2 regions of the Microbacterium sp. bgisy203 genome follow, and region 1 is predicted to be linked to the other one. Evidence: predicted binding sites of a transcription regulator. Region 1 holds the regulator's gene; the other holds the start of a gene.
What was found. Region 1 encodes HrcA, which represses chaperone genes, less so after heat shock. Its sites were predicted from a motif close to TTNGCACTCGNNNNNNNCGAGTGCNAA; they were not measured.
Positions count from the first base shown of each region.

Region 2: the regulator HrcA is predicted to act here: its motif matches at 2,436-2,462, upstream of AC3ENQ_RS06225 (Hsp20/alpha crystallin family protein).

Region 1 covers NZ_JBYIPF010000001.1:154,909-160,396, reverse strand. Annotated here, with positions in the region: gene hemW (radical SAM family heme chaperone HemW) at 1-1,014, shown strand, start outside; gene AC3ENQ_RS00740 (carboxylesterase family protein) at 1,054-1,926, opposite strand; partial or broken gene AC3ENQ_RS00735 (carboxylesterase family protein) at 2,015-2,491, opposite strand; gene hrcA (heat-inducible transcriptional repressor HrcA) at 2,583-3,620, shown strand; gene dnaJ (molecular chaperone DnaJ) at 3,673-4,785, shown strand; gene AC3ENQ_RS00720 (16S rRNA (uracil(1498)-N(3))-methyltransferase) at 4,800-5,488, shown strand, end outside.
Region 2 covers NZ_JBYIPF010000003.1:78,306-83,793, reverse strand. Annotated here, with positions in the region: gene AC3ENQ_RS06235 (MarR family winged helix-turn-helix transcriptional regulator) at 1-425, shown strand, start outside; gene AC3ENQ_RS06230 (DUF2804 domain-containing protein) at 456-1,565, opposite strand; gene AC3ENQ_RS06225 (Hsp20/alpha crystallin family protein) at 1,881-2,351, opposite strand; gene AC3ENQ_RS06220 (hypothetical protein) at 2,696-3,094, shown strand; gene AC3ENQ_RS06215 (hypothetical protein) at 3,019-3,675, shown strand; gene AC3ENQ_RS06210 (L-serine ammonia-lyase, iron-sulfur-dependent, subunit alpha) at 3,810-5,348, opposite strand; gene AC3ENQ_RS06205 (VOC family protein) at 5,432-5,488, opposite strand, start outside.

The DNA.
Region 1 (5,488 bases):
CGCGAGATCGCCCTGTCCGAGAACGTGCTCGGCGCGAGGGGGCCGCTGCGCCCGGCATCCACCGTCTTCTTCGGCGGCGGGACGCCCACGCTCCTTCCCGGCGATGATCTCGCGCGCATGCTCGCCGGCGTCCGCGACACGTTCGGACTCACGCCGGATGCCGAGGTCACGGTCGAGGCGAACCCCGACACCGTGACGCGTGAGCTCGCGGAGCGGCTGGCGGATGCCGGGGTCACGCGCCTCTCGATCGGGATGCAGTCGGCCGTGCCGCACGTGCTGCACACGCTCGATCGCACACACGACCCCGCGAACGTCGCCGTCGCGGTCGCCGCGGCGCGCGCGGCCGGCCTCGCCGTGAGCGTCGACCTCATCTACGGGGCACCGGGGGAGTCGCTCGCCGATTGGGAGGCGTCGGTGCAGACCGCCGTCGCCCTCGGCCCCGACCACATCTCGGCGTATGCGCTCATCGTCGAGGAGGGCACGCAGCTCGCCCGCCAGATCCGCCGCGGCGAGGTGCCGGGGCCCGACGACGACCTGCAGGCCGACATGTACGAGCTGGTGGACGAGGCCCTCGCCGCCGCGGGCTTCGACTGGTACGAGGTGTCGAACTGGGCGACCTCGCCCGCACAGCGATCGCGGCACAACCTCGCGTATTGGCGCGGCACGGACTGGTGGGGCTACGGACCCGGAGCGCACAGCCACGTCGCGGGCCTGCGCTGGTGGAACGTCAAGCATCCCGCGGCGTACGCGCAGCGCCTCGCCTCGGGGGACTCGCCCGCCGCGGCGCGTGAGCGCCCTGATGAGAGCGCGCGCCGGCTCGAGAGCGTGCTGCTGCGTTCGCGCATCGCGGAGGGGCTGCCGGTCTCGGAGCTGCAGGGCGAGGGCCGCCACGCCGTGGCATCCCTCATCGCGGACGGCCTGATCGAGGGGCCCGCGGCGCTCCGCGGGCGCGTCATCCTCACGCGGCGCGGTCGGCTGCTGGCCGATGCCGTCGTCCGCGCCCTCACGGCCTGAGAAGCGTCGGGCGTCAGCCGGCCTGAGAAGCGTCGGGCGTCAGCTCGCGAGCGCGTCGAGCGCGGCCGCGCGGCGCAGCGGCTCGTCCTGCACGGGCACATCGTAGATCCGGGTCACACGGTCGGGCGAGAAGCGCGGCCAGCCCGGCCCTCCCGAGGCGACGAACCTCACCCAGTCGGCGTGCATGCGGGCCGCGAGCTCACGCGGAGCGCCGGGACCGACGATCTGCTGCCAGTCGGAGGCCTCGACCCGATCGAACACGAATCCGATCTCGATCGCGTGCGCGGCCCGCAGCTCCCGCACGGGGCTCCGCCACGCGAACTCGTACACGTAGGTGGGCGCGCTGCGGGCGGATGCGACCGCGACCGCCGGCCCCCGCAGCACGCGGTCCGTCACGATCTGGCCCAGGATCTCGCCCGCACTCGCACCCGGCAGAGCGTCGCGGTACGCGCGCACCGCCGCGCGCGGCACACGTGCCGCCAGGCGCGCGAGCGCGAGCCGGAACGGGCTGATGGCAACCAGCTGCGCGGGCGTGAACCACAGTCGGTACTCGTCTGTGTTCGTGCCGATCACGAGAGGGATCCCGAGCGTGCGCAGGGCCTGATCGGGCGAGACGGGAAGGCTGTCCGGGTCGAGGGCGAGCGCGTAGCCCGGTGTCCCCGACAGCGGCGAGGATCCCTCCGCGAGGCGGCGGCGCGCGTCGAGCAGGTCACGCGGCGACAGCGCGGCGAACGCGTCTCGGGTCGGCGGCACGCCCAGTGCCTTCGCCATCGCACGGGTCACACGGCCCGCACGCTCGGCGGGCTGTGCCTCCAGCGGCCCCGATTCGATGATCGCGCCGACCGGGATGTCGGCCGTGTCGGGGCGCGCGAGGAGCGCCGCGACGAGCGATCCGCCCGCCGACTCGCCCACGATCGTGATGCGCTCCGGGTCGCCCCCCGAACGCGGCGATCTCGCGCCGAACCCATTCGAGGCCCGCAGCGGCGTCGGACAGACCCAGGTTGCGTGGAGCGCCCTCGAGCACGGAGAAACCCTCCGCCCCGACGCGATGGTTCACCGAGACGTAGACAAGCCCGTCGCGGGCGAAGGTCGTCCCGTCGTACGCCGGCAGCGCCGCACTGCCGCGTTCGAGCGCCCCGCCGTGGTACCAGACGAAGACGGGCAGCGAGCCCGGCGCCGCTCCCGACGGGGTCCAGACGCCGACGGTCAGGATGTCATCGCCCGCGATCTCGACGGAGCCGAGCAGCTCGCCGATCGCGCCGAAGTACGGATCCTGCGGCGCGGTTGCGGCGTGGGCCGAGGCATCCCGCGCCTCGGTCCACGCCGGGGGAGCCACCGGCGGGGCGAAGCGGCGCTCACCGAACGGCGGGAGGGCGTAAGGGATGCCGAGGTAGCGGTCGATGCCGTCGGAGGTGGTGCCGACGACGTCGCCTCGGGTGGTCGTGACGACAGGGCGAGGGGAGGCATCGGCGCGCATGCGGCTCATCCTAGGGTGCTCGCGCTAGGATTGGCACTCGAACACCTGGAGTGCCAGATCGGCGCCTGTCACGTGTGCAGAGGAGGAAGCGATGGTCTCGGAACGCGGCCTGCGCGTCCTCCGCGCGATCGTGCAGGACTACGTCGACACGAACGAACCGGTCGGCAGCAAGGCGATCGTCGATCGCCATCAGTTCGGGGTGTCCGCCGCCACGATCCGCAACGACATGGCCCTCCTCGAGGACGAAGAGCTGATCGCCGCCCCGCACACCTCGTCCGGGCGCGTCCCGACCGACAAGGGCTACCGCGTCTTCGTCGATCACCTCGCCGAGCTCCGTCCCCTCTCGGGCGGGCAGCGCGCCGCGATCTCGACGTTCCTCACCGAGGCGGTCGACCTCGACGACCTGCTCACCCGCACCGTCCGCGCGCTCACGCAGCTGACGGGCCAGGTCGCGATCGTGCAGTACCCGTCGGTCGCGCGCGCGAGCGTGTCGCACGTCGAGTTCGTGCACCTGGGCGGCACGCGCGTCGTCGTGATCGTCGTCACCGACACGGGGCGCGTCTCACAGCGCGTCGCGTTCTTACAGGGCGAGCTGGATGCCGAGGAGGTCGCGCAGGTCAAGGCATCCATCGCCGCTCTCGTCACCGGCAAGCCCGTCGCCGACGCGGCGCAGGCGATCGCCGACCTGACGGCCTCGGCGCCCGCGCACACGCGCGTCGACGAGGCGGTGCGCACCGTTGCCCGCATCGTCGCGGAGGAGCTCGACGACTTCCGCCAGGACAAGCTCGTGATGGCCGGAAGCGCGACCCTCGCCAAGCGTGAGGGCGACTTCCGCGGCAGCATCTACCCGCTGCTGGAGGCCATCGAGGAGCAGGTGACCCTGCTTCGCCTCATGGGGGAGATGGTCGCCGACGAGCAGGGGCTCGCCGCGTCGATCGGGCGCGAGAACGCGCCGTTCGGGCTCGTTGAGGCATCCGTCGTGACGAGTGACTACGACGGCGCCGGGACCCGCTCGCGCGTGGGTCTGCTCGGCCCCACCCGCATGGACTATCCCACCAACCTCGCGGCGGTCCGCGCCGTCGCGCATTATCTGAGCCGCCTGCTCGACGAGGACGACACGTCCCGCTGACAGGCGCGCCCGACAGACACCCATCGTGCCCTCCGGGGCAGGAAAGGCGATCGTGGCCGACCACTACGAAGTACTCGGCGTCTCGCGCGATGCGAGCCCCGAAGAGATCAAGAAGGCGTACCGGCGTCTCGCACGCGAACTCCACCCCGACGTGAATCCCGGCGCGGACGCATCCGAGCGCTTCAAGCTCGTCACCCACGCCTACGACGTCCTCAGCGACCCCGAGCAGCGTCAGCGCTATGATATCGGCGGCGACGGGTCGCCGTTCGGCGGCGCAGGCGCAGCGGGCTTCGGCGGGTTCGGCGACATCTTCGAGACGTTCTTCGGAGGGGGCGGCTCACGCCAGGGCCGTCCGCGCTCGCGACGCGAGCGGGGCCAGGATGCCTTGGTGCGCGTCACGTTGGACCTGAAGGACGTCGTCTTCGGCACGCACCGCGACATCGAGGTCGACACCGCGGTGCTCTGCGAGACGTGCGAGGGCTCGTGCTGCCAGCCGGGCACCCAGCCGGTGACGTGCGACATCTGCCACGGCTCGGGCCAGGTCCAGCGCACGGTCCGGAGTCTCCTCGGCAACGTCGTCACCTCGCAGCTGTGCACGACGTGCCAGGGTTACGGCACGACGATCCCGTACCCCTGCGCGACGTGCCAGGGGCAGGGCCGCGTGCGGGCACGCCGCACCGTGTCGGTCGACATCCCCGGCGGCGTCGAGACGGGGCTGCGCCTGCAGCTGCCCGGCTCGGGCGAGGTCGGCCCCGCCGGCGGTCCGAACGGCGACCTGTACCTCGAGATCACCGTCGCCCACGACGACGTCTTCAGCCGCGACGGCGATGACCTGCTCGCAACGCTCGAGGTCTCGATGCCCGACGCGATCCTCGGCGCCGCGACGACCATCTCGTCGCTCGACGGCGAAGTCGACCTCGAGGTACGCGCGGGTGTGCAGTCGGGCGACGTGCTCACGATCAAGGGTCGCGGCATCACCCCGCTGCGCGGCGGCAACCGCGGCGACCTGCGGGTCGGCGTGCAGGTCGTGACGCCCACGAAGCTGGATGCCAAGTCGCGCGCCCTCATCGAGGACTTCGCGAAGAAGACGAAGGCGCCCGCGCCGCAGCTGGCCCAGTTCCACCAGGGCTTGTTCTCGAAGCTCCGCGACCGCTTCCGCGGCTGACCCCGGAAGACATCATGGCGCTGCACTTCCTCGTCGACGATGCGCAGGCGGCGCATGTCGCCGGCGCCGTGGCCGGTTCGACCGTCGAGCTGTCGGGCGGCGAGGCGCACCACGCCGCCGTCGTCCGCCGCGTGCGCGTCGGCGAAGAGGTCACGGTCGGCGACGGCCGTGGGGTCTGGCTGAGCGGCGCGGTGACAGAGGTCGCGCCGAAGCGCGTCATGGTCCGGGTCGACGCACGCCGGGACGTGTCCGCGGCGTCCCCCCGGCTCGTGCTCGTGCAGGCGCTCGCGAAGGGCGACCGCGACGAGCTCGCGATCCAGGCGGCGACGGAGCTCGGCGTCGACGAGGTCGTGCCGTGGCAGGCATCGCGGAGCGTCTCGCGCTGGTCGGCCGAGAAGGCGCTCAAGGGCGTCGCCCGCTGGCAGCAGATCGTGCGCGAAGCGGCGAAGCAGGCCCACCGTGCGTGGGTTCCCGCCGTCTCGGAGCCGGTCACGTCAGCGCAGCTTGCGCGGCGCGCGGACGCGCGCCTGCTGGTGCTGGAGCCGACGGCATCCACCCCGCTGTCCACGCTGGTCCTCGACGACGTCGAGCGCGACATCGTGCTCGTCGTCGGCCCCGAGGGTGGCATCACCCCGGAGGAGCTCGACGCGCTGCAGGATGCCGGCGCTACGCTCGTACGCCTCGGCGACACCGTCCTGCGCAC
Region 2 (5,488 bases), on a different contig from region 1:
CCGATCGCCGCCTCGCCGTCGCCGCCTGGGAGAACCTGTTCCGCGCGCAGCACGAGGTCTTCGCGGAGCTGAGCGACGACTTCACCGGCGGTGAGCTCTCCCAGGCCGAGTACGACGTGCTCCTGACTGTCGCCCGGAGCGACGACCACGCGGCGCGCCTGCGCGATGTCACGGCGAACATGCTCATCAGTCAGCCGAGCGTCTCGCGCCTCGTCGACCGGATGGTCGCGCGGGGGCTCCTCAGCAAGTGCCCCGATCCCCACGACGGGCGCGGCGCGATCGTCCGCGCGACCGACGAGGGGCTCGTCGCCTTCCGCAAGCTCGCCACGACGCACGGCCGGTCGATCGCCGACCGCATGTCGGTGCTCACCGACGACGAGCTGACCCAGCTCGAGGCTCTGACGGCGAAGCTTCGCGGGGTCTGACGCTCCCTCGGCTTCCGTCCGCACACGCTGTCACCAGCGGTTGTGCACGTCTTCCGCGAAACCCGCGATGCCCTCGAATGACACGGACCGCGCGGCACCCGCGGCATCCGTCCACGAGAACGTGCCCGACCACTGACCGAAACACTGATCGGTGCGCGAGGAGAGGATGCCGAGGTTCGTCCGCGACGTCTTGTCGAAGAAGGGCGTGAAGACGGCGTCGAGCCCGCCGCCGGTGATGCGCCAGGGCCGAAGCGGCGCAGCGAGGTCGTATTCCCACCGCACCGGCACGGAGATCTTGTGCATCGTTCCGCCGACGAGGACGCCGTTCTCCGTCGAGCCGGTGCCGTCGGTCCACCGTCCGCCGAGTTGGATGCCGATGCTCCGCCCGTCGGCGAGGGCGCCCGACCCGGCGCCCCAGTTCCACGCGACGTCGTACGGCCAGCGCCCCCGCCCGTGGTCGAGCACGGCCCACGAGCCCGGCCCGACGTCGTGCGAAACGCCGTCGGTCACGATCACACCCGATGCCGGGAGCGCAACGTCCTTCACGGTGTACTGGAAGAGCCGGTTCGTCCAGGGGACGACGACGGCGAGCAGGTCGTGACGTTCGGGGCGGGTCACGGTGACATCGAACGAGGCATCCGGCATGACGGCGTGCAGCCGCCATACCCGCCCGTCGTCCGCGGGTGTGACGCTGACCGCGAGGTCTTTCGCGTGCGCGAGGGCGATGCCATCACCGAGCGAGGGTGGGAGGGTGACGTCGCGGGCGGGGATGACCGTCGCGTTCCGGCCCCACGAGCGGCCGGTCGCGCGCTCGAAGATCCACACCTCGTGGACGGCGGCATAGTCGAGGGAGGAGATCGTGAGCGCCGCGATGTGAGTCGGTGTGATGACGTTCCAGTACTCCCACCGCTTGTTGCGCCCCCAGCCGGGGACGCGCACGCCGTGCCGCGCCGCGATGCCCGACGTGTCGACGAGCGGGCGACGCGCCCAGCCGATCGCGGCATCGTTGAGCGATCCGTTCGGGAGCGTGAGAGCGACCGGTTCGGTGAGTTCCCGCTCGGGGCGTTCATCAGCCGTGGGCGGGGCGGGGCGTTCGCCGGCCGCGGGCGGGGTGGGTTTCGGGACAGGCTCGGTGGTCATCGGCATCCTCGTCGACGTCCTGCGCGCCTCGGGCGGGCGGCGGGTGATCCGATTCTATCGATCGCCTGTGTGCTCCTGGCACCCGCGCGCGCACACGCGCACGCGCACGCTCGCGCAAGTGTCGGCGCAGATCGTCCTCACCGCGGAGAACGTCGGCGCAGATCGCGCCCATCAGGCGCAGTGGGGGCGATCTGCGCCGACGAAACCCCTCGCGGTGGCACCCAGAACCGCCCCGCTCCGTGCGGACGCGGGGCGGTTCGGGGGGCGTGAGCCGCGGGGCTCAGGCGCTCTTCAGTGGTCGATCACTGGTCCAGGTCACTGGTCGACGGGCTGGGGCGCCTGGTCGGACTCGTGGGCCTGGATGGTCTCGTGCGCCGGGGTGGACGCCGCGCCGTCGGCGACGACCTGCACCTTGCGGGGCTTGGCCTTCTCGCTCACGGGGATCGTGACGGTGAGGACGCCGTTGCTGTATGTCGCGGCGATGTTCTCGGTGTCGATGCCCTGGCCGAGGTTCAGCTGGCGCAGGAAGCTCGCCGCCTCACGCTCGCGGGTGATCCACTTGACGCCGTCGCCCTCGGGCAGCGTGCGCTCGGCGCGGATCGTGAGCAGCTGGCCGTCCACGTCGATGTCGACCGAACCCGGGTCGATGCCCGGAAGGTCGGCGCTCAGGACGTAGTGGTCGCCGTCACGGTACAGGTCCATCGGCATCCGGCGCGGGCCGCGGCGCGTGTCGAAGAGGCCCGACGCGAGGCGGTCGAGGTCACGGAACGGGTCATACGTGGCCATTGTTCTCTCCCTTGTTCTGGTGGCCCGGCGGGCGCCGGACCGGTGGTCTCAAAGTTGAGCCTTTGCGGCTCAAGTGCTCTCAGATTAGCACTCTCGGGGGGCGAGTGCCAGCCGTTCTCGCACGGCGAACGATGCGGGTGGCGGGGTCGCAATTCGTGGGCGCGGATCGTCGTCTCCTGCGGTTTCGTCGGCGCGAATCGTCGGCATCCTGGAACATGAGCGCGATCTGTGCCGACGTTCGCGTGCCGCCCATCGACTCCTCCCCAAGAAGCGATGTGCGCCATCCCTCCACAGATTCGCGATGCAGGACGTCACACGGCGTCGCGGGCGAGCAGGGTGTGGGGATGCCTCGACCGCCGCAACCACTCCCCCTCAGCCTCGGGACCTCATTCACCCACGCCGAAGCCCTCGCCGCGGGCGTGACGCCCGGGCGCCTTCGAGGTCGGGACCTCGAGCGCCCGTTCCACGGCGTGCGCATGCGCCCGGCGCCCGCCGACGAGACCGACGACGGTCCGCTCACGCTCGATCGCCGTCGGCGCGAGCGGGTGCGGAGGCGGGCGGTCGCCGTCGCTCCCACCCTCAGTCCGCACGCGATCTTCGCGGGCTGGACCGCCGCGGCGCTCTGGGGTGCGCCTCTGCCCGACGACTTCGACCCCGACGGCGATCTGTGCGTGGCGACACCGCATCCGGTCCGGGCACCGCGGGCTGCGGCATCCGATCTCACGCGCTGCGCCCGCACCTGATCTCCACCGTCGATCTCGGCGGGCTGCGCGTGTCGAGCCCCGCGACGACCTGGGCGATGCTCGGTGGCGAGTGCGGCGAGCGCTGGCTCGTCGTCGTCGGCGATCACCTCGTGCGTGTGCCCCGCGACGACCGAGGCACGCCGGTGCCCTCAGCCCAGCTGACGACGATCGAGATGCTACACGCGGCGGCGATCGAACCGGGACGGCGGAATCGGTCGCACCTCTTGGGAGCGCTCGATCGGGTCAGGGTCGGCAGCAGCTCGCGACTCGAGACCGAGTACCGGCTGGATGCCGAGGCCACCGGGCTCCCCCCGATGGAGCTCGATGTCGAGATCCGCGACGTGGGCGGTCGGCTCCTCGGCATCGCCGATAGCGTGTATCCGCGCTATGGCGTGATCGTCGAGGTCGAGGGGGACCACCACCGCACGAGTCGACGACAGTGGAATCGCGACATCGATCGCATCGCCGCGTTCACGGGCGAGGGGTGGGACGTCACGCGGCTCACGGGAGCGCGCGTGCGCGGCGGCACCGCACCCGACGTCGTCGCAAGCGCTCTGCGCCGACACGGGTGGCAGGGGTGACCTGGCGGGGGAGTCCGCGGGAGTTCGTCGGCGCGAATCGTCGGCATCCTGGAGAATGTCGGCGTGATTCGTCCTCACCCTGACCGATGAGCGCGATCTGCGCCGACGAAATCCTGGCGGCGGCGCGGCGCGGGTCAGCACTCGATGACGTTGACCGCGAGACCGCCCTCGCTCGTCTCCTTGTATTTGTGCGACATGTCGATGCCGGTCTGGCGCATCGTCTCGACCACCTGATCGAGGCTCACGAAGTGCTCGCCGTCGCCGCGGAGGGCCAGGCGCGCCGCGGTCACGGCGGTCGAGGCGGCGATCGCGTTCCGCTCGATGCAGGGGATCTGCACGAGGCCGCCGACGGGGTCGCAGGTGAGGCCGAGGTGGTGCTCCATCGCGATCTCGGCGGCGTTCTCGATCTGCCGGTTCGTGCCTCCCATCACGGCGGTGAGCCCGCCGGCGGCCATGGCGCACGCCGACCCGACCTCGGCCTGGCACCCGCCCTCGGCGCCCGAGATCGACGCGTTCGCCTTGAAGAGAGACCCGAGCGCCGTCGCGGTGAGCAGGAAGCGGCGGATGCCGCGACGTCGGTTCGCCTCGGCGACGGATGCCGCGTCGGCGCGCGCCTTCACGGCATCCGCGCTCGGGGCGTCGCCGGCCGAACCCGAAGCACCCGCGCCCGCGTCAGCCGCCTCGTCCGCGCCATGCAGGCCGAGCAGCGCCGACCCGACGAGCTCGCCGTAGGGCGTGACGGCGGTCGAGGACCCGAGGCCCGAGTCGGCGAGGAACCGCCACCAATACATCGCGACCGCCGGCACGATGCCCGCCGCCCCGTTCGTCGGAGCGGTGACGACTCGGCCGCCGGATGCGTTCTCCTCGTTGACGGCGAGCGCGAACGCGCCCAGCCATTCGCCGGGGAGCTCGCGCCCCGACTCGGCCTCGGCGCGCTCGAGCTGCAGGCGGATATCGTTCGCACGACGCTTCACGCGCAGGATGCCGGGAAGCTCGCCTCCGGTCGCAAGGCCCGCCTCGACGCACGCGGTCATGGCATCCCAGATCGCGTCGAGCCCGGCGGCGACCTCGCTCTCACTCCGCAACGCCTCTTCGTTGCGGCGCGCGGCCTCGGCGATCGTGAGGTGCTGCTCGTCGCACAGCGCGAGCAGCTCGGCAGCCGAGGCGAACGGCAGCGGGTAGGCGACCGCATCGACGGCCGGGGGCTCGCCCTCCCGCCGGATGAACCCGCCGCCGATCGAGTAGTAGGTCTGCTCGGCGAGCTCGGCGCCCGCGGCGTCGAACGCGCGGAGCGTCATCGCATTCGGGTGCCCCGGCAGACGCGTCCGCGGCGCGAAGGCGACGTCGCTCTGCGCGAAGGGCACGGGCGTCCGGCCGTCGACGACGAGCGGTGCGCCGTCGGTCCACCTCGTCCACGCACCGCGGACGTCGGCGGGGTCGACGGTCTCGGGTTCGTGCCCTTGGAGGCCGGCGACGACGGCGTCGGGGGTGCCGTGGCCGATCCCCGTCGCGCCGAGCGATCCGCAGAGGTCGCAGGTCACGCGCGCGAGACCGGGCAGGTCGGCGATGCGTCGCGCGAAATCGCGACCCGCCCGCAGCGGGCCGACCGTGTGGGAGCTCGAGGGTCCTACGCCGATGGAGAACAGCTCGAACGCCGAGACGTACGCACTCACCCTGCGAGCCTACGCCGCGCGCACCGCAGCCGTCCGCACCGCAGCCGTCCGCGCGGGGCCGTGACCGGCTGCAACCGACCGCGTCAGGCGCGCTGGAAGGCGACGAGCCCGACCGTGTTCCCCTCGCTGTCGCGGATGAA